Regions from separate parts of the Paraburkholderia sp. MM6662-R1 genome, predicted to be linked through region 1. Evidence: predicted binding sites of a transcription regulator. Region 1 holds the regulator's gene; the other holds the start of a gene.
The links. The regulator FNR, encoded in region 1, switches genes on or off when oxygen is low (the NO sensors DNR and NnrR bind a similar motif). The targets are predictions, from matches to a motif close to TTGATNNNNATCAA.
Positions count from the first base shown of each region.

Region 2: a site for FNR is predicted at 3,450-3,463, ahead of OKW39_RS33075 (universal stress protein). Genes of this name have one in related genera too.

Region 1 covers NZ_JBNDLV010000003.1:1,299,220-1,307,691, reverse strand. The annotation lists gene OKW39_RS28990 (zinc-dependent alcohol dehydrogenase family protein) at 1-153, shown strand, start outside; gene OKW39_RS28985 (universal stress protein) at 313-1,314, shown strand; gene OKW39_RS28980 (universal stress protein) at 1,365-1,835, shown strand; partial or broken gene OKW39_RS28975 (hypothetical protein) at 1,795-1,935, opposite strand; gene OKW39_RS28970 (PAS domain-containing sensor histidine kinase) at 1,869-2,969, opposite strand; gene fnr (fumarate/nitrate reduction transcriptional regulator Fnr) at 3,092-3,874, opposite strand; gene OKW39_RS28960 (two-component system response regulator) at 3,891-4,298, opposite strand; gene OKW39_RS28955 (universal stress protein) at 4,619-5,080, shown strand; partial or broken gene OKW39_RS28950 (universal stress protein) at 5,288-5,659, opposite strand; gene OKW39_RS28945 (universal stress protein) at 5,683-6,522, opposite strand; gene OKW39_RS28940 (polyketide synthase) at 6,727-7,074, shown strand; gene phbB (acetoacetyl-CoA reductase) at 7,139-7,885, shown strand; gene OKW39_RS28930 (hypothetical protein) at 8,023-8,337, shown strand; gene phaZ (polyhydroxyalkanoate depolymerase) at 8,406-8,472, opposite strand, start outside.
Region 2 covers NZ_JBNDLV010000004.1:699,367-707,838, forward strand. The annotation lists gene OKW39_RS33050 (dihydrodipicolinate synthase family protein) at 1-285, opposite strand, end outside; gene OKW39_RS33055 (helix-turn-helix transcriptional regulator) at 790-1,494, shown strand; gene OKW39_RS33060 (hypothetical protein) at 1,478-1,795, opposite strand; gene OKW39_RS33065 (acyl-homoserine-lactone synthase) at 1,952-2,545, shown strand; gene OKW39_RS33070 (FadR/GntR family transcriptional regulator) at 2,601-3,290, opposite strand; gene OKW39_RS33075 (universal stress protein) at 3,572-4,039, shown strand; gene OKW39_RS33080 (helix-turn-helix domain-containing protein) at 4,261-5,028, shown strand; gene OKW39_RS33085 (SUMF1/EgtB/PvdO family nonheme iron enzyme) at 5,143-6,465, shown strand; gene OKW39_RS33090 (NAD(P)/FAD-dependent oxidoreductase) at 6,788-7,912, opposite strand; gene OKW39_RS33095 (TetR/AcrR family transcriptional regulator) at 8,378-8,472, shown strand, end outside.

The DNA.
Region 1 (8,472 bases):
CGCGACGATGGGCTTCAGTTCATGCGCAGCGCCGCCGAGATGCAGCTCGCGATCGAGACGACGACTTACGCGTTGCGCGACGCGAACCGCGCGCTCGACGATCTGCGCAACGGCAACCTGACCGGCGCGGCCGTGCTCGCGGTCCGCCCGTGATCCGCTAGCGAGCCGTTGGCGCTTGATACAGATCAAGCCGCGCGCCGCGTCGGCGTTCATTCATGTAAGCGCGAACCGTTGGCGTCCCCGTCACGGGCCGAGGTGTGAAGCGACGCGCTTGACGCGCCGCCTCGCGGTGCGACGATCCGAGGAGAGCCGATGAACACTGCTGCCGGGCGCAACACCTTCCACCGCGTGATGATCGCGTCCGCGGGCGGCAGCGGACTGCCGCTCGGCACGCGCGTCGCCCGGCAGTTGGTCGCGGCGGATGCGCGCTTTCGTCTCGTCGATATCGTTTGCAATCCTGCCGCGCTTTATCCGACGCTGATGCTCAGCTATCCGGACTGGTGCGAGGCGCATCGCGCGATGCTGCACGGCGCGCAGGCCGCGCTGCGCGACGCGGTGATCGCGTTGCACGGCGTCGTCGCGGCGACCGACGCCGAGATCGTCGATCTCACCGCGCTGCATCAGGGCGCGGCCGAAGCGCTCGCTCACACGGCGACGCAATGGGACGCGGATCTGGTCGCGGTGGCCGCGCATCCGCGTGAACATCGCTGGGACAGCCGTATCGATCCCGAGGAACTGGTCGCGTCGATCGGGCGTCCGGTGCTGTACATGCCGGCGAGGTCGACCGACGCGAGCGATGCCTCGGCGGTGAGCCGCGTGCTGGTCGCGATCGATGGCAGCGACACCGCGCTCGACGCGCTGCGCACCGCGCTCGCGGTAGCGCCGCCCGACGCGCGCATCAAGGTCGTCTACGCGGCCGACGACCGCTTCGCGTGGTGCGAATGGCTGCCGTTCGAAGTCGTGTCGCAGCATCGAATCGATGTCTTGCGGCGCGGCGCGGCGATGCTCGAACAAAGCCGGCGCGCGGCCGAAACCGCGTTGCTCGAGTTCGACGATGATTGCGGCGATGCGTCGAGCGCGATTCTCGACGAAGCGCAACGCTGGCACGCGGACCTGATCGTGATGGGTTCGCACGGCATGCGCGGCGCGCCGCACCCTTTGCCGGGGCACGTGACGTCGCGCACGCTGCGCGACGCGGCGTGTCCCGTGCTCGTGTGTCCGCGCGGCGCGTCGTCGTTGCGGGCGGACGACGTGCCGCACGGCGAGTGGCGGGAGCCGTATCTGGGCAGTCCGGGCGGGCCCTTTTATCTGTAGCAGGGGCGCGCCACGCGCGTTGACAAATCCAACCTCAGTGGAGAATCGGCATGTACCAACATATCCTCGTCGCGCTAGACGGCAGTACTTTCTCGAAACGCGCGCTGAAAGAAGCGGTGAATCTCGCCGCGTTGACGAAGGGCGTCGTGCATCCGGTTTATGTGGTCGACAAGACGCCGCTCTTTTCCTATGCCGGCTATTACGACCCGCTCACGCTCGTCGAAGCCTTGCGCCAGGACGGCCAATTGGTGCTGGAGGAGGCCGAACAGGCCTGCGCCGCCGCCGATGTGCCTTGCCGCCCTGAAATGATCGAGTCGGAGAGCCTGTCCGACGACGTCGCCGCGATCGTGCTGCGCCACGGCGAGCAGATCCACGCCGATCTGCTTGTGCTGGGCACGCATGGGCGACGCGGCGTGCGGCGCCTCGTGATCGGCAGCGTGGCGGAGCGGGTGCTGCGTTTCTCGACCTGTCCGGTGCTGCTCATGCGCGAGCCAAGCACCGAGGATGCGCCAGCAGAGTAACCCGCGACAGCGGGGCGCGGCAGCGCGTGAGCATTACGCGAGCGCGTCGGCCGGTATCTGGATCGAGATCCTGAAGCCATGGCCCGGCGAGCTGGTGAACGACACGTTGCCGCGCAATTGCCGCACGCGTTCGCGAATGCCGAGCAAACCGAATGAATCTGTTCCCTGCGACCGATCCAGCGCGACACCCACGCCGTCATCCTCGATATCGAGCGATACGATGGGGTCCGCGCAGGTCATGTCGATGCGTACGCGGCTGGCCTTGGCGTGCCGCGCGACGTTCGTCAACGCCTCCTGAACGATGCGAAACAGCGCCGTCGCCGCGAATTCGCCGCACACCGGCTCGGCCGGTTCGAGATGCACGCTCGAGCGCACGTCGTAGCGTTTCGTGAAGTCTTCGGCCAGCCAGTCGAGCGCGGCGGCGAGCCCGAGGTCGTCGAGCAGCGGGGGCCGCAGATCGGCGGCGATACGCCGCAGCGAAGCGGCCATCCAGTCGATCTGCTTTTGCAGTTCATGCGTCTGCGCGGCCAGCGGCTCGGTGTCGGCCTGGCTTTTCAGCTTCGCTTCGAGCAGCGCGACGCTCATTTTCAGCGCGGTCAGCCGTTGGCCGAGATCGTCGTGCAGTTCGCGCGCCATACGTTTCTGCTCGTTTTCGCGGGCGATCTGCACGTGGGTGGATACCTGATCCGCGCGTTCGAGTTCCGCGAGGCGCATACGTTCGGTCAGGTCGCGCGTGATCTTGGCGAAGCCGAGCAGCGCGCCCGACGCGTCGTGCACGGCGGAAACGACCACGTTGGCCCAGAAACGCGAGCCGTCGCGACGTACGCGCCAGCCCTCGTCCTCGGTGCGGCCTACGGCTGCGGCGATTTCCAGTTCGCGGGCGGGCTTGCCGGCCGCGATGTCTTCCGGGGTATAGAACTTCGAGAAATGCTGGCCGATGATTTCTTCGGGCGTGTAGCCCTTGATGCGCTGTGCGCCGGGATTCCAGCTGGTCACGCGGCCGGACACGTCGAGCATGAAGATCGCATAGTCCTGAACCGCATCGATCAACATGAAATAGCGATCCTCGACTGGCCCATCCGAAACGGACGCCGCACTGCTGAAGCAGAAAGACTCGCCGCTCGACAGACCCATCGCTCCTCCGGGCGGTCACGCAAGGCCGCGCACCGCAATGCACCGAGTTATATCAGTTCGGGAGCGCTTGTTCCACCCGGCATGTCCCGCGAACGAACGTGAGGCGAGCGTCGCGTCGGCGTTCAAACCCGAGCCAGTCCTTCCGCGTCTTCGATGCGGATCGTTTTGCCGTTCGCCTTGACGAGGCGCTCGCGCTGGAACTTCGAGAACATCCGGCTCACCGTTTCGAGCTTCATGCCCAGAAAGCAGCCGATTTCCTCGCGGGTCATGCGCAAATGAAACTCCGCCGCGGAAAAGCCGCGCGCCTTGAAGCGCTTCGACAGATTCAGCAGAAACGTCGCGACGCGCTGTTCGGCGCTCATCGTGCCGAGCAGCATCATCTGGCTCGATTCGCGCACGATCTCGCTGCTCATCATCTGGTAGATGTGATGCTGCATCGGCTTCATCTCGCGACAGATTGCTTCGAGTTGCGCGAACGGAATGATGCACACGACGCTGTCTTCGAGCGCGATCGCATCGCAATTCTGCTTGCCCTCGCCGATGCCGTCGAGGCCGAGCGAGTCGCCGGCGATCTGGAAGCCAGTCACGTGCTCGCGGCCGTCGCGATGCATGACCACGGTCTTGAACGATCCGGCGCGGATCGCGTAGATGCTTTGAAACGCGTCGCCCGCGCGATACAGCGCGTCACCGCGTTTGATCGAGCGCGTCGAGCAGATCAACGTGTCGAGTCGGCTCAGTTCGTCGGATGTCAGCTCGGGCGGCATGCAGATCGCGCGCATCGCGCAGGTGGAGCAGCGCGTCACGGCGTAGCGTGTGGCCGCGGTGCGTGGCACGACGTGGATCGGTACGACGTGCGAACTGCGGGGCGCGTCGTGGCGGGGTTCACAGACTGTGGCAACTTGCATGCTCGGCTCCTGGCGCTCAGACCGGATGCGCACGACGCGCATAGGCAATCGCTTCGATGGCACGGCAGGCGAGTTCGAACTCCGAGGTCTTGTCGAAGCAGAAGTCGGCGCCCGCCGCTTCGCACGCTCGGCGAAACGCCGTCGTGCAATGATTGGTCAACACGATGCTGACGATGGACGGCCGCACCCGCGACAGCGCCGCGAGCAGCAGCAGATTGGTCTTGCCCGAGAAGCACGGGTCCAGCACCGCGACATCGGCGCGACTCGCGACGATGTCGTCGAACGTGTGCTCGACGCCGGCGGACTCGCCGGCGATTTCGATGCCGGGAATCAGCGCGATCAGGCAAGCAAGCCGGCGCCGGACCTCGGTCGCATCGTCGACGAGGAAGACTCTCGATAAGGTGGCTGGCGGGGCGGTGTCCATACCGACCAGTATTGGCGACCTCATCTCAGAAATATATCGGCGGGGATTTAAGCGGCGCTAGGAGTTCGGGTAGTGTTGTAGGAATATTCCTAGTGCATGGCTGGCGATGGGGTATGTAGCCGAGTGCGAGTACACGGCTACTTTCGACGTGACGGCTTCGAAAGTCGCAGGCATGCAGTTGATCAAGTAATCACGGAACGAGCCGATAAAGACCCATTGACCTGCGTCAAGCCGCGCGGCGGCGCGCGCTTCACACTGTCGGCGCGGACACGCGACGGCACCGCTTCGGTTCATGCCAGCGCTTTCACAGGGAGTCCAACATGTATGCACGAATTCTGGTTGCGCTCGACGACAGTCCCAGCGCGCAGCGCGCCTTTGCCGAGGCGCTGAAGCTCGCGAAGCTGACGGGCGCCACACTCGAAGCCTGCTGCGTGGTAGGGCACGGCAAGTGGTCGGACAATGCCGATGTGGCTTTCGAGCCGGAACCGGCGACCGCGGCGCAAGAATTCGCCAGCCGCGCGCTCGATGCACCGCGCGAGTTGATGCGCGAGGCGCAGGTGCCCGGCGGCGTGCGGGTGATCGACGCGTACGCCGAAAGCGTGTCCGCGGTGCTCGCGCGCGTCGCCGACGAAATCGAAGCCGATCTGATCGTGATGGGCACGCACGGCCGCCACGGCGTGCAGCGCTTTCTGCTCGGCAGCGTCGCGGAGTCGCTCGTGCGTGCGACCGACAAGCCGGTGCTGATCGTGCGGCATGACGAACCCGGGCACGCGCGGCCCTGAAGCGCCGCGTCGCGCAGCCGTGGCGCGATCGCGTAGGAGCGGCCGCGCAGCAGCCTGGTTTTCGCGGCTCAGCTCAGGTGAGTTCGTTTTCGGCGCAGGCCGGGACTGACCGATCGCGCGTCGCGCCGTTCGCGTGCGCGGGAACGCCATCAGCACCGGGCAGCTGGCGCTGCGCAGCACGCGCTCGGCGACGCTGCCGAGCATCAGTCGTTGAACACCACGGCGGCCGTGCGTGCCCATCACGATCGCGTCGGCGTGCCATTCGAGCGCCGCCTCGACGATGCGATGCGCGACGTCTTCGCCGGTGATCGCGGCTTCGACGGTGCGGGCCGTGCCCTTGATCCCGCGCGCGGTCATCCGGCTCTGGGCATCGGCCGCGATCCGCTTGCCTTCCTCGATGAAGGCGTCCTGGATCACGCAAGGGTCGAAGCCGGGCGCGTCGTAGGCGATGACGGGCACGTCGATCACGTACAGCGGCTGCAGCTCGGCGCCCGATTCGGCGGCAAGGGTCAGCGCGGCGTCGAACGCACGGGAGGCGGTGTCGCTGCCATCGAGCGCGACGAGTAGGCGGTGAAACATGGCGGACTCCTTAAGCGGTCACTTCAGTGCGACAACAGCACCGGCACGGTCATCGACTCGAGCATCGTGCGCGTCGCGCCGCCCAGTACGACTTCGTGCAGACGCGAATGCGCGTAGGCGCCCATCACGATCATGTCGCAGCCGAGGTCGGCCGCCTGCGACAGCAGCGCGTCGCCGACCGGCGTGCCGTCCGCGACGCTCAGTTCGCGCACGTCGATCTTGACGCCGTGACGTGCGACGGTGAGTGCGATGTCGTCGCCCGGAACCGTGTCGCGCGGCGGACGATCGCCCGATGAATGAACCGTCAGCAGCGTCACTTTGGACGCGTGCGCGAGGAACGGCAGCGCGTCGTGGATCGCGCGGGTGGCTTCGCGGCTGCCGTCCCACGCGATCAGCACGTGGCGGCCGGGCGCCGCGAAGGTGCCGCCCGACGGCACCAGCAGCACCGGCCGCCCGGCCGACAGCACGACGTGCTCGACGAACTGTTCGGCGACGAACGCCTCGGGATCGGTCGGATCGGTCTGCCCGAGCACGATCAGATCGGCGAGACGCGCATAGGGCGGCACGACGTCGTTCGCGTAGCCGTTCGCGGCGATCCAATGACCGTCGACGTTCGCGCGCGCGAGTTCCGCACGAAACAGCCGCTCGAGCGCGCTGGCACGCTCGTGCCGCAGACGCTCGTGCTCCGCGTAGTAGTCGGCGGTGCCGGCCATCACGAAGAACGCGTGCCGCGGTGGCACGTACGTCGAAAACAGGCCGGTCAGCGTCGCATGAAAGCGGTGTGCGAGCTGCAATGCGATTTCGAGGCGCGGATGTGCACGAACGCTCGTATCGAGGTGAACGAGAATGCTTTTGTAGCTCATCGCCAAAGCTCCGTGACAGAAACGTGGGGAAACGGGCGCAAGCAGGCTCGAGCCCGTCGTCAAATGGAGTCTAAGGGCCCGGCGGCCGCGGCTGTTGATGCAGATCAAGCGCGGGCCGCCGCGCGTTCAATACAGTGGCAGGCACGCTCGACGGTTTGCAACCGCGCCTGGCAATCCTATGCTGTGCTCTGGAGGGCAGCGATCATGATTTCCGAATCCGATGCGCCGCCCGGGCGCCCCGCTTCACCATGGACCTCGACGGCGTCCGGACCGCCCGAAGGCTGGCTCGACTACGCGGCGGCGTATCAGACCGCACAGGGCGCGGCACACGAGTACGCCGAGCGGTGCTTCGCCGACTGGAGCAAGTCGATCGCTTTCGTCGCGCAGCGTGAGGCGGACTGGTTCGGCGAGGCCAACCGCGCTTGCGCCGCCTGGTATGCGTGGTGGCAGGCGGGGTACGGCATCGCGCCAGGCGTCGCGCCGCTCGCGGGCGGCCTGAGCGCATGGTGGTGGAGCTCGCAGAACGCGCTGCCGTTCGCGGGCGTCGTTTAGCCGCGCGAGCCGGCAAGGCCGGCGCGCGCACCGTCAATGGCAGACACGGCAAGGAGGAGTTCAGATGGGAACGGATCGCGTGGCATTGGTCACAGGCGGGATGGGCGGTTTGGGCACGGCGGTCAGCCGGGCGCTTCATGACGCGGGCATGACGGTCGCGGTGACGCACTCGACGCACAACGATCACGTGTCGACATGGCTGCAGCACGAGCGCGACACGGGGCGCGACTTTCACGCGTACGAAGCCGACATCGCCGACTTCGATTCATGCGCGCGCTGCGCGCAACGCGTGCTGACCGAACTGGGCGCGGTAGACGTGCTGATCAACAACGCGGGCATCACGCACGACACGAGCTTCGCGAAGATGAGCAAGGAGCACTGGGACGCCGTGCTGCGCACCGATCTCGATGGCCTGTTCAACATGAGCAAGCCGCTGTTGCCCGGCATGCTCGAGCGGCGCCACGGCCGCATCGTCAACGTGGGGTCGGTCAACGGTTCGCGCGGCGCCTACGGGCAAACCAATTATTCAGCGGCCAAAGCGGGCGTGCACGGTTTCACGAAGGCACTTGCGCTCGAAACCGCGAAGCACGGCGTCACGGTGAACACGGTGTCGCCCGGTTATCTCGCGACCGCGATGGTCGAAGCGGTGCCGCGCGAGATCCTCGACACGAAGATCCTGCCGCAGATTCCGCTCGGCCGGCTGGGACGTCCGGACGAGGTGGCGGCGTTGATCGCGTTTCTATGCTCGGAGGAGGCGGCTTTTATCACCGGTGCGGACATTGCGATTAACGGGGGTATGCATATGCAGTGAGGGTGCTCGCCTTCACCGCGCTTGACCCACGTCAATGACTGTCTTTCTGGCAAGAACAAGATAAGCCCCATAGCAGGCGCCTGGACCCTGAGTCTGCGCGGAACAGGTTCGATCGACACTCGCAAGGGGAGGCGAAGATGGGCATCGACATGCAGATCGTCTACCTTGGCTTTGCGGGTGCCGCTCCGCTCGAAGCGGAAGCAGGTGCGCAACTGGTGCGTCTCGCGCGGTTTGGCGCGCTCGTGTCGCACTGCCATCTCGCCATCGAGGCGTTGCGTCCGGGATCGGCGCATCCGCTGTATGACGTGAGGCTGGATCTGGTCACGCCCGCGCGCGAGTTCAAGCCCGTCGCGCACTGCACTGACGACGACGCCAAAGCGGCGATCCGTCGCGCGTTCGATGCGGCGGAAATGACCCTCGAAACAGCGATCGGCACCGAGCGTGGGAACTGACGAACTTGCGTCGTGACGTGACGCTCGGCGTTCGTCAGATGCGGACTGCTGACGTTTTCCCGGCCACCTCACGCCGATTTGCGGTTTGCCGAACCCCTGGCCGCGCGGCGCGGCCGGCAAACCTTCAACGCGGCG
Region 2 (8,472 bases), on a different contig from region 1:
ATCGAGCATCTTGCCGTAGTCGGGACCCAGCGCCGGAATCACCCGTGTCCCGGGACCCGCGGCCTCGGCGAGCAGGTCCAGCAGCTCGCGGTATTCGCTGACCGCGACGTGATAAAGGTTCGCATTGCCGCCATACAGTAGCGTGCGTACACCGCCCGCTTCGATATGGCGGATCAGCGCGAGATTCTGGGCAGGGTCGAGCGTGTAGTCGGCCCGGCGCGCGAGCGGCGGCACGGCCATGACCGACGCGGCGAACTCGCCGTCGCTAAGCGGTGATTCGTTCATGATGGTTGACGCGGAAACGCGCTAGGCGGAGGTTTCACGGTAGCATCGGCATCACAATGTTGTCAAACAACCTGCGCGTGACGATCGCCCAGCATGCCGTCGCGGCGAATTGCGCGGGAGCCGATCACGAAATTTCCGCGAGCAATAACCCGCTTTCCGAGATAATCGAGTAAACACGATTTAGTTTAAAGCGCGACGAAATAATGCTGTCAACGAAACATATTAAAATCTGTCGCCGGATGCCGATTAGCCGCGCCGCGCACCCGAGAAGCCCGGCCGGGTTAAAGATTTATTTCAATCAGGATAATAATAGGCGACGCCGGCGTTGCTATCACGTGGCGGCTATCGTTTACCCCGCGGCGCACCGGCGCATTACGTTCGAGTTTTTAGTGATAGATTATGCGGACCAAAAGAGCGGACCGAAGTTTGTCTGCCAATAACCGCGGACGGGATGTTTGCGAGCCTGAGAGAGCCAAAAAATTGCCGCTACACTTTATCGAGCAGATGGCACCGCTACTGGACGCCGCCGACGAGGCGGAATGGTTCGGCGTGATTACGGGCTTTGCCGAAACGTGGGGCTTCGACAAGATTCTGGTCGCGATGCTGCCGCGGCCAACCATGCGTCTCGAGGACGCTTACCTGCGCAGCACTTACGCACCGGCATGGCGCCAGACGTACGACGAGCAAGGCATGGTGCATATCGATCCGACGGTCGCACACTGCCTGTCACGCTCATCGCCGCTGGTCTGGACGCCCGAGATTTTCGCCAGCCCGGCGCAGCAATCCCTGTATGAGGAAGCTCGCTCGTACGGCCTGAGCGCGGGCGTGACGCTGCCAATTCATGGGCCGAATCAGGAAGCCGGCATGATGTGCTTCGTCAATGACGACAAGCCGTCAGACGGGTTCAGGCGCCATGTGAACGCCGCGTTGCCGAACCTCGTGCTGTTGCGCGACCTGGTGATCGACACCAGCAAACAGCATCTGAATTCACATGCGCAGACCTTGATGCCGAAGCTCACGCCGCGCGAGCGAGAATGTCTGAAATGGACCGCACGCGGCAAATCCACGTGGGAGATATCTCACATCCTGAGTTGCTCGGAAGCGGTGGTGAACTTCCATATGAAAAACATCAGGGCGAAATTCGGCGTGAATTCGCGGCGTGCGGCAGCCGTGATCGCGGCGCAGCTTGGGCTTATTGACCCGGGTTGAGCAGCGCGGCCGCGTCGCGGCTGTACATCACACGCTCGGCGCGACCCAGATCGGCGTCCGACACGGTCTTCATGAAGTACAGACCCAGCAGGATCGACACCGGCGCCGGGATCTCCGCGCCCGACTCGAAGCGGCTGCCGCGCGATTGCGTGACGCCAAAGCGAGCCCAGAAACGGCGCTGGCTCTCTTTTTTCTTCTTCCGATAGGCAATGATCAGAACGCGATCCACTGCCGAAGAGACCTCCGAAGGACGCGCCTGGAGGTGGGTTTGCGGTTGCCAGTGATTGTCGAGGAGTTCCATTTTGGACCCTTGTAGGTTGGGGGCGAAGACGTGTCTGAATTCTGATATACCCGATAAGCATCCACACCTATCCAGGTAGGTAGGTGGCGCAAAGATTCAGAATGCATAAGTTTTCCTGCGTATCTGGCAGCCCCCCAACGCGTACAGGAGAACGTCATGCAAACCACGATCCGAATTGGACTCCGGCAGGAATTCGACAACGAACTGATCAACGAGATGTACCGCTTGCGCGCCCGGGTCTTTCACGGCCGGCTCGGCTGGGAAATTCCGACCATCGCGGGAATGGAGATAGACGGCTACGACGCGCTCGGGCCGTACTACATGCTGATTCAGGGCGAAGACGAACGGCTGCGCGGCTGTTGGCGCCTGATGCCGACCGAAGGTCCGAACATGCTGAAAGACACCTTCCCGCAGCTACTGCATGGCGCGGCCGCGCCGGTCGGGCGACATATCTGGGAACTGAGCCGCTGGGCGATCGAAACCGGCGGTGAGGAACAGTCGTTTGGTTTCACGGATATGACAATCCGCGCAATTCAGGAAGTGATGCGCTTCGCGCAGCGCATGGGCATTACGCATTACGTCACGGTGACCACCACGCCGATTGAGCGCATGCTGCGCCGTGCCGGCCTCGACATCAGCCGGCTCGGGCCGCCGCTGCAGATTGGCATCGAGCGGGCCGTCGCGCTCGACGTCGCGGTGAGCGCGAAAACGCTGACCTCGCTGTTCGGGCCGGTCGCCGTCGCTGCTTGAGCCGCGCCGAAGCGCGGCCTGACAAAAGTCGCGACGCCTTCACCCGCGCGCGGACTCAGGAACCGAACATCCGTTCCAGCGCGTTCTCGAGATGCGCGCGCATTGCGGCCCCCGCGCCCGCCGCGTCCTTGCGGCGGATTGCGTCGAGCACCGCCATGTGTTCGGCCTGCACCAGCCGCTGCCGCTCCACCGTCTTGACGAGCGACAGATTGCGCGACAGGTTCATGCTGAACAGGATCTGCTCCTCGATGAACGACATCACCGTGATGAAAAACGGATTCTTCGACGCGCGCGCGACCGCCTGATGAAACAGGAAGTCATCCTTCGCGCCGATCCCCTGCGCCTCGATGATGCGCTCGAGCTCGTCCCACGCGTGCTGGATCGCGGCGATGTCGTCGGCGTCGGCCTTCAGCGCTGCCTGCGCGGCCGCGCCCGCCTCGGTCACGATGCGAAACTCATAGCAGCGGCGGATATCGGACAGCGTTTCGAGCGGCGCGAAGCGGCGTACGTCCGGATCGGGGCGCCGCGCGACGGTCGTGCCAGAGCCGTGCCGCGTCGAGATGATGCCGTCGGCCCGCAATCGCGCGAGCGCTTCGCGCACGGTCGGCCGGGACGTGGCGAAACGTTCCGCCAGCGCGTGCTCGGTCGGCAATCGCTCGCCTTCCTTGTACTCGCCTTCGAGGATGCGGTTGAGAATGTCGCCGTAGATCTGGTCGGGTAAGCCCTTGGTTTTTCGATCGTTCATCAGCGGACTGGCCAGCTTGTCTGAATATGGCTTGATTGTAAGGCCAACCCTGTTTCGGCTTCAGCAAAGTTTTACGGGTTGTAAGCATGCCAGGCTGCTTCGCGCACGCCGCCGGGTCCGCCATTTTGTCCGCGCCGCGCCGGAATATTTGGCAAATGTTTGATTTACATCCTGGTCCGGTGCATCTTTTCGGGCAATCATCTAAGCTTCATTGGTATAAAAGATCAATAAACCTGCCGCGGTTAGCAATGTGGCAGACGCATTTTTGACGCGGAGCCGATATGTACACACGCATCCTTGTAGCGGTCGACGGCAGCAATACCTCGCGCCGTGCGTTCGAAGCGGCGCTCGATCTCGCCAAATCGAATGGCGCGGTGTTGCGGCCATTTTATGTCGTCGAAAACACCCCGATGTACTTCGAGGCGCCCGGCTACGACCCGTCGATCCTGCGCAACCGCCTGATCGAGGAAGGCCAGGAGCTGCGTGCCGAGTTTTCGAAAGTGATGGCCGAGCAAGGTGTGAAGGGCGACCCGGCGGTCTCCGAGGCTTCGTCGCTCGGCGATGTCGCCGAGATCGTGCTGCAGGCCGCCGCCGAATTCAACGCCGACCTGCTCGTGATGGGCACGCACGGCCGGCGTGGCTTTCAGCGGCTGATTCTCGGCAGCGTCGCTGAACGCTGCGTGCGCCAGGCCACTCTTCCGGTTCTGCTGGTACCGTCCGCCGCGGGCACCGACAAGGAACCCGCCTGACTCTTTCATCAGGCGCAGGGCGGCACGCCACGCCCTGCCTTGCCGGAATCGAGCCACGCTACGCGTCGACGGGCGACGTCGATATAGGCCGCGGCGACTCACCTTCTCACCTTCGTCAGAGCACCGCCGTTGCTCGGACTGCCGAGCAGCGAACGCGTCACTTTGCCGCCAGTTGCGGGTCATAGCGGGTGGGACAATTTCACCACTACCAATAATCGAACATGCTGAATCCTACTGCTGTGACCCGTTCCTCGACCCGCTCCGCCGGCAACCGCGAGGCCGTGGCGGCACGCGCAGCCGCACGTACCGCCGCGCGCTGCTCCAGCTGTTCGATGCGTGAGATCTGCATGCCGCAGGGGCTGTCGGCGGAGGAACTGCCGAAGCTCGAAACGCTGATCTGTTCGGCGCGCTCGGTGCCGCGCGGCGAAGCGCTGTATCGCAGCGGCGACCGCTTCGACAATATCTACGCGGTGCGCTCCGGCTCGATGAAGACCGTGATGGTCCACCGCGACGGCCGCGAGCAGGTCACCGGGCTGCGTCTGGCCGGCGAGCCGCTCGGGCTCGACGGCATCAGCGCGGACCTCCATGCGTGCAGCGCCGTCGCGCTGGAAGACAGCACGGTGTGCATCGTTCCCTATAGCGCGCTGAAGCTGCTGTGTCGCGAAATCAGTTCGATCCAGGAGCGCATGCACAAGCTACTGGGCGCGCAGATCGTCAGCGAAGCCGCGCAGATGATGGTGCTCGGCTCGCTGTCCGCCGACGAACGCGTTGCCGCCTTCCTGCTGGACATGTCACAGCGCAATGCGCAGCGCGGCTACTCGTGGTCGGAGTTCAATCTGCGTATGACGCGCGAGGACATGGGCAGCTACCTCGGCATGACGCTTGAAACGGTCAGCCGTACCCTGTCAAGATTTCAAAAACGCGGCCTGATCGACACGCGGGGCAAACACATTCACATCGTCGATCTCCAAGGCTTGCGGCAAATCTAGCGGCCAGAGTGGCCTGGACGGTCGCGCTGTTAGTCTTGGCACGCCGCCTGCGAGCGGGTAGAGTTTTCAGACCGTCCCCCCACGGCAACCGTGTTGCATGGAGACCCGGCCCCAATGAATCGCGACCCTGTCCCGCATCATCCGCTCGTGCAGCGCCTGCTCGACGCGCGTCAAGTCACCGACGAACTGTTTGCGATCGTCAAACCCGACTACCTCTATGAACGGCCGATCCGCGAGCGTCACCGCGTCGTGTTCTACATCGGCCATCTCGAAGCGTTCGATCGCAATTTGCTCGACCAGCGTCTGTTCGATCTGCCGGCTTTCGCGCCGGAACTCGACCAGTTGTTCGCCTTCGGCATCGATCCGGTAGACGGCGGCTTTCCCACCGATCAACCCGGCGATTGGCCGTCGCTCGCCGCCGTGCGCGAGTACGCGACGCGCGCGCGCCGGCAGATCGACACCGCGCTCGACGAACTCGGCAGCCCGGCGCACGACGAGGCGGCCGTGCAGCTGCTGAACGTCGCGATCGAGCATCGGTTGATGCATGCGGAAACGCTCGCGTACATGCTCCATCAGTTGCCACTCGCGCAGAAGAACACCGCGTTGCGCGAGCCGGTGGTGACGAGCGATGAGCAGCGCGACGCGTTGTCGTCGATGGTTAGCGTGCCGGCCGGCACGACCGTGCTCGGCATGCCGCGCGAGGCCGGCCGCTTCGGCTGGGATAATGAGTTCGGCGAAATGAGCGTGGACGTGCCCGCGTTCGAGATCGATCGATACATGGTCACGAACGGTGCGTTCCTCGAGTTCATCGAAGACGGCGGTTATCGCGAGCCGAAGTGGTGGTCGCCGAAGGACTGGGCATGGAAGGAAGCGGAGCGCATCGAGCATCCCGCTGGCTGGTCGCAACGCACGGCGCAAGACGGTCGCCCCGCATGGACGCTGCGCACGATGTTCGACGACGTGCCCTTGCCGCTCGACTGGCCCGTCTACGTGAGCCACGCCGAAGCGAGCGCCTACGCGCGCTGGGCCGGCAAAACCCTGCCGACCGAGGCGCAATGGCAACGCGCGGCGCACGGTGCACCGCAAGCGGCATCGGGGAACTTCGATTTCCGCAGTTGGGATCCACGGCCCGTCGACGCGCATCCGGACAACGTCAGCACGTTCGGCGCGGAAGGTCAGTTCGGCAACGGCTGGGAATGGACCTCGACGCTTTTCGAAGCGCTGCCGGGCTTCGAAGCGTTTCCGTTCTATCCCGGCTATTCGGCCAACTTCTTCGATGGGCAGCACTACGTGCTGAAGGGCGGCTCGGCGCGTACCGCGCTGTGCATGCTGCGGCCGGAATTTCGCAACTGGTTTCAGCCGCATTATCAGTATGTGTATGCGGGGTTTCGGTGTGTGCGGGTGAGCATGGCGAGAGCTTTGAATGCGAATTTCTAACTCATGACATTGGCGCCTTGCTGGCGGATTAGCATGCCACGCGCTGCATAGTGTCATTATCGTCACGGTGACGACTATGTCACTACGTGGATTCCCCAACAGCGGCCGAGCGCGTCAGAGGTTGCTGCGCCGGCTGCTGACGAAGTGTTGCTGGCCACGGCATCCGGACGGCGGGCCTGCGTACAGGCGGCGCAAGCCTGCCTTGCCGCCATGCCCGGCGGACTTCGCAACGATGCGGCGTCAAGTGTTACCAGTCCCGGAATCAGCTCCGCGCACTTCCCGCCGCAGACCGCTGGTAGCGACGGTGGCCCGCCGGCCGTCCTTAGCCCTGGACAAGCCCGAGCGCCTTGCGAAATTTCGGAACAAGCATGTGCGCCGATTTCGCCATCCTGTTGACCCACGGCGTTGTCACCAAGCCAAGCACCGGCAGATGCGCGACGCCCTCGCGACTACCGAGAGTCACCACCATGGTCGGGACGTTGGTCTTCGGACGATAGACCTTCAGCGGTCCGGCTCCGCCCGACAGTACCGCACGGATATTAGATTCGGCGACGATGACTTGCCCGTGGATATGCCAAGCCATCTTGTTCTCCGCCAGATCGGTGATGTCGCCCAGTGCGAAGACGCGATCCTCGTCAGCCACGCGCAGGTGGCCGTCGACGCGGATGCGCCCCATTGAATCGAGCAGATGCCCGAACTGAGAGCGCATGAAGTCGGTGTTGGGCCGCCCGCCGATGCACGAGATCAGGAGGTCATACCGGATCGACCGTCCACGGTTCGTCAGCGCCTCCCCGGCGGGTGCGAGAGTCTCGTGTAACGGCGCAGCGCCATCGGCAAGGCGCTCATCAGTCACGATCGTCACCCCGCGCGCCGCGAGAACTCCTCGGGCATGCTCGGACAGTCGCAAAGACGTTCCGCCAAGGATTCGTGCACCTGCCTCGATGACCGTGACGCGCTTTTGCGGGAAGGCTTCGCTGATCTCGCCCGCCACTTCGATTCCGATGGGGCCGCCGCCGACGATAAGGATCCTGTCCGCGGCCAGCAACCTCGCATGAAAGCGACGATAGAACGCTTTGCGCTCGTCCATCGTCTCGCCCTCCGATCGCATCAGCGAACTGGAGAAACGACTGCCCGTCGCAAGCACGGAAACATCGGCGCGCACCAGGCTCCTCAGGCCGTCCGCGTCGGCAATCCTGCCCCCGTTCGCGGTCCATTCGACAAGCCGCGCTCGGACGCGCGTGACGTTTGGCAACGCGACGGCGAACGGGATCATCGCGGGTTCGGCAAATTCAGGATCGACGAGGCTTCGCGGCACCGACATCGGTACTTCGAAGTAGTCGAGCGGATCGATCAGCGTGACATTGAAGTCTTTGCTCAGGCGCCGCGCGAGCAATGCACCGCCGATTCCGCCGCCATAGATCGCAATGGTCTTGCATGAGCCTGCCATAGGAAATCCTTCCGAGCGTCAATTAGCCTTCAATGCAAACGCGCGCTCGATGGCGTCGCTCGATGGCGGCTGAACTAACCGTTGCAGGTGGGAAGACAAGGAGCTCACAGGATGGGAGCAGGCCTGCTTCCTCCGCAGCGCACTGTTCGACCGACATGGCGAACAGTGCGCGCTCATATAATAACATATATGTCACAATGACAATACTGACACCCATACCTATTCGACAATGCATCCGGAACGCTGCTACTCCAGTGCCGTCGCCTCCGGTTGGGCGCCTGGCTGTTGAAAAAAACGCGCCTCGCGCTGGTCCGAGCCCGACGTATGAATGACGTCAACGGCACGTCATGCGGCCCGTGCCATCGTGGCGGGGTTGGCGTGGTTTTCGCGCGTGTCCGAGTGATCTTGTAGTCATCATGACAGGATCGTCGTTTGATCGAGTACGGACAGCGTACAATCGTGTGAATGAAAACCCTTGACCATCGCCCACGCGTCGCAGCAGAGCGCCGAGAGCGCATGCGGGCGCGCTTGCTGAAGAGCGCACTTCGTCTCGTGGCGGA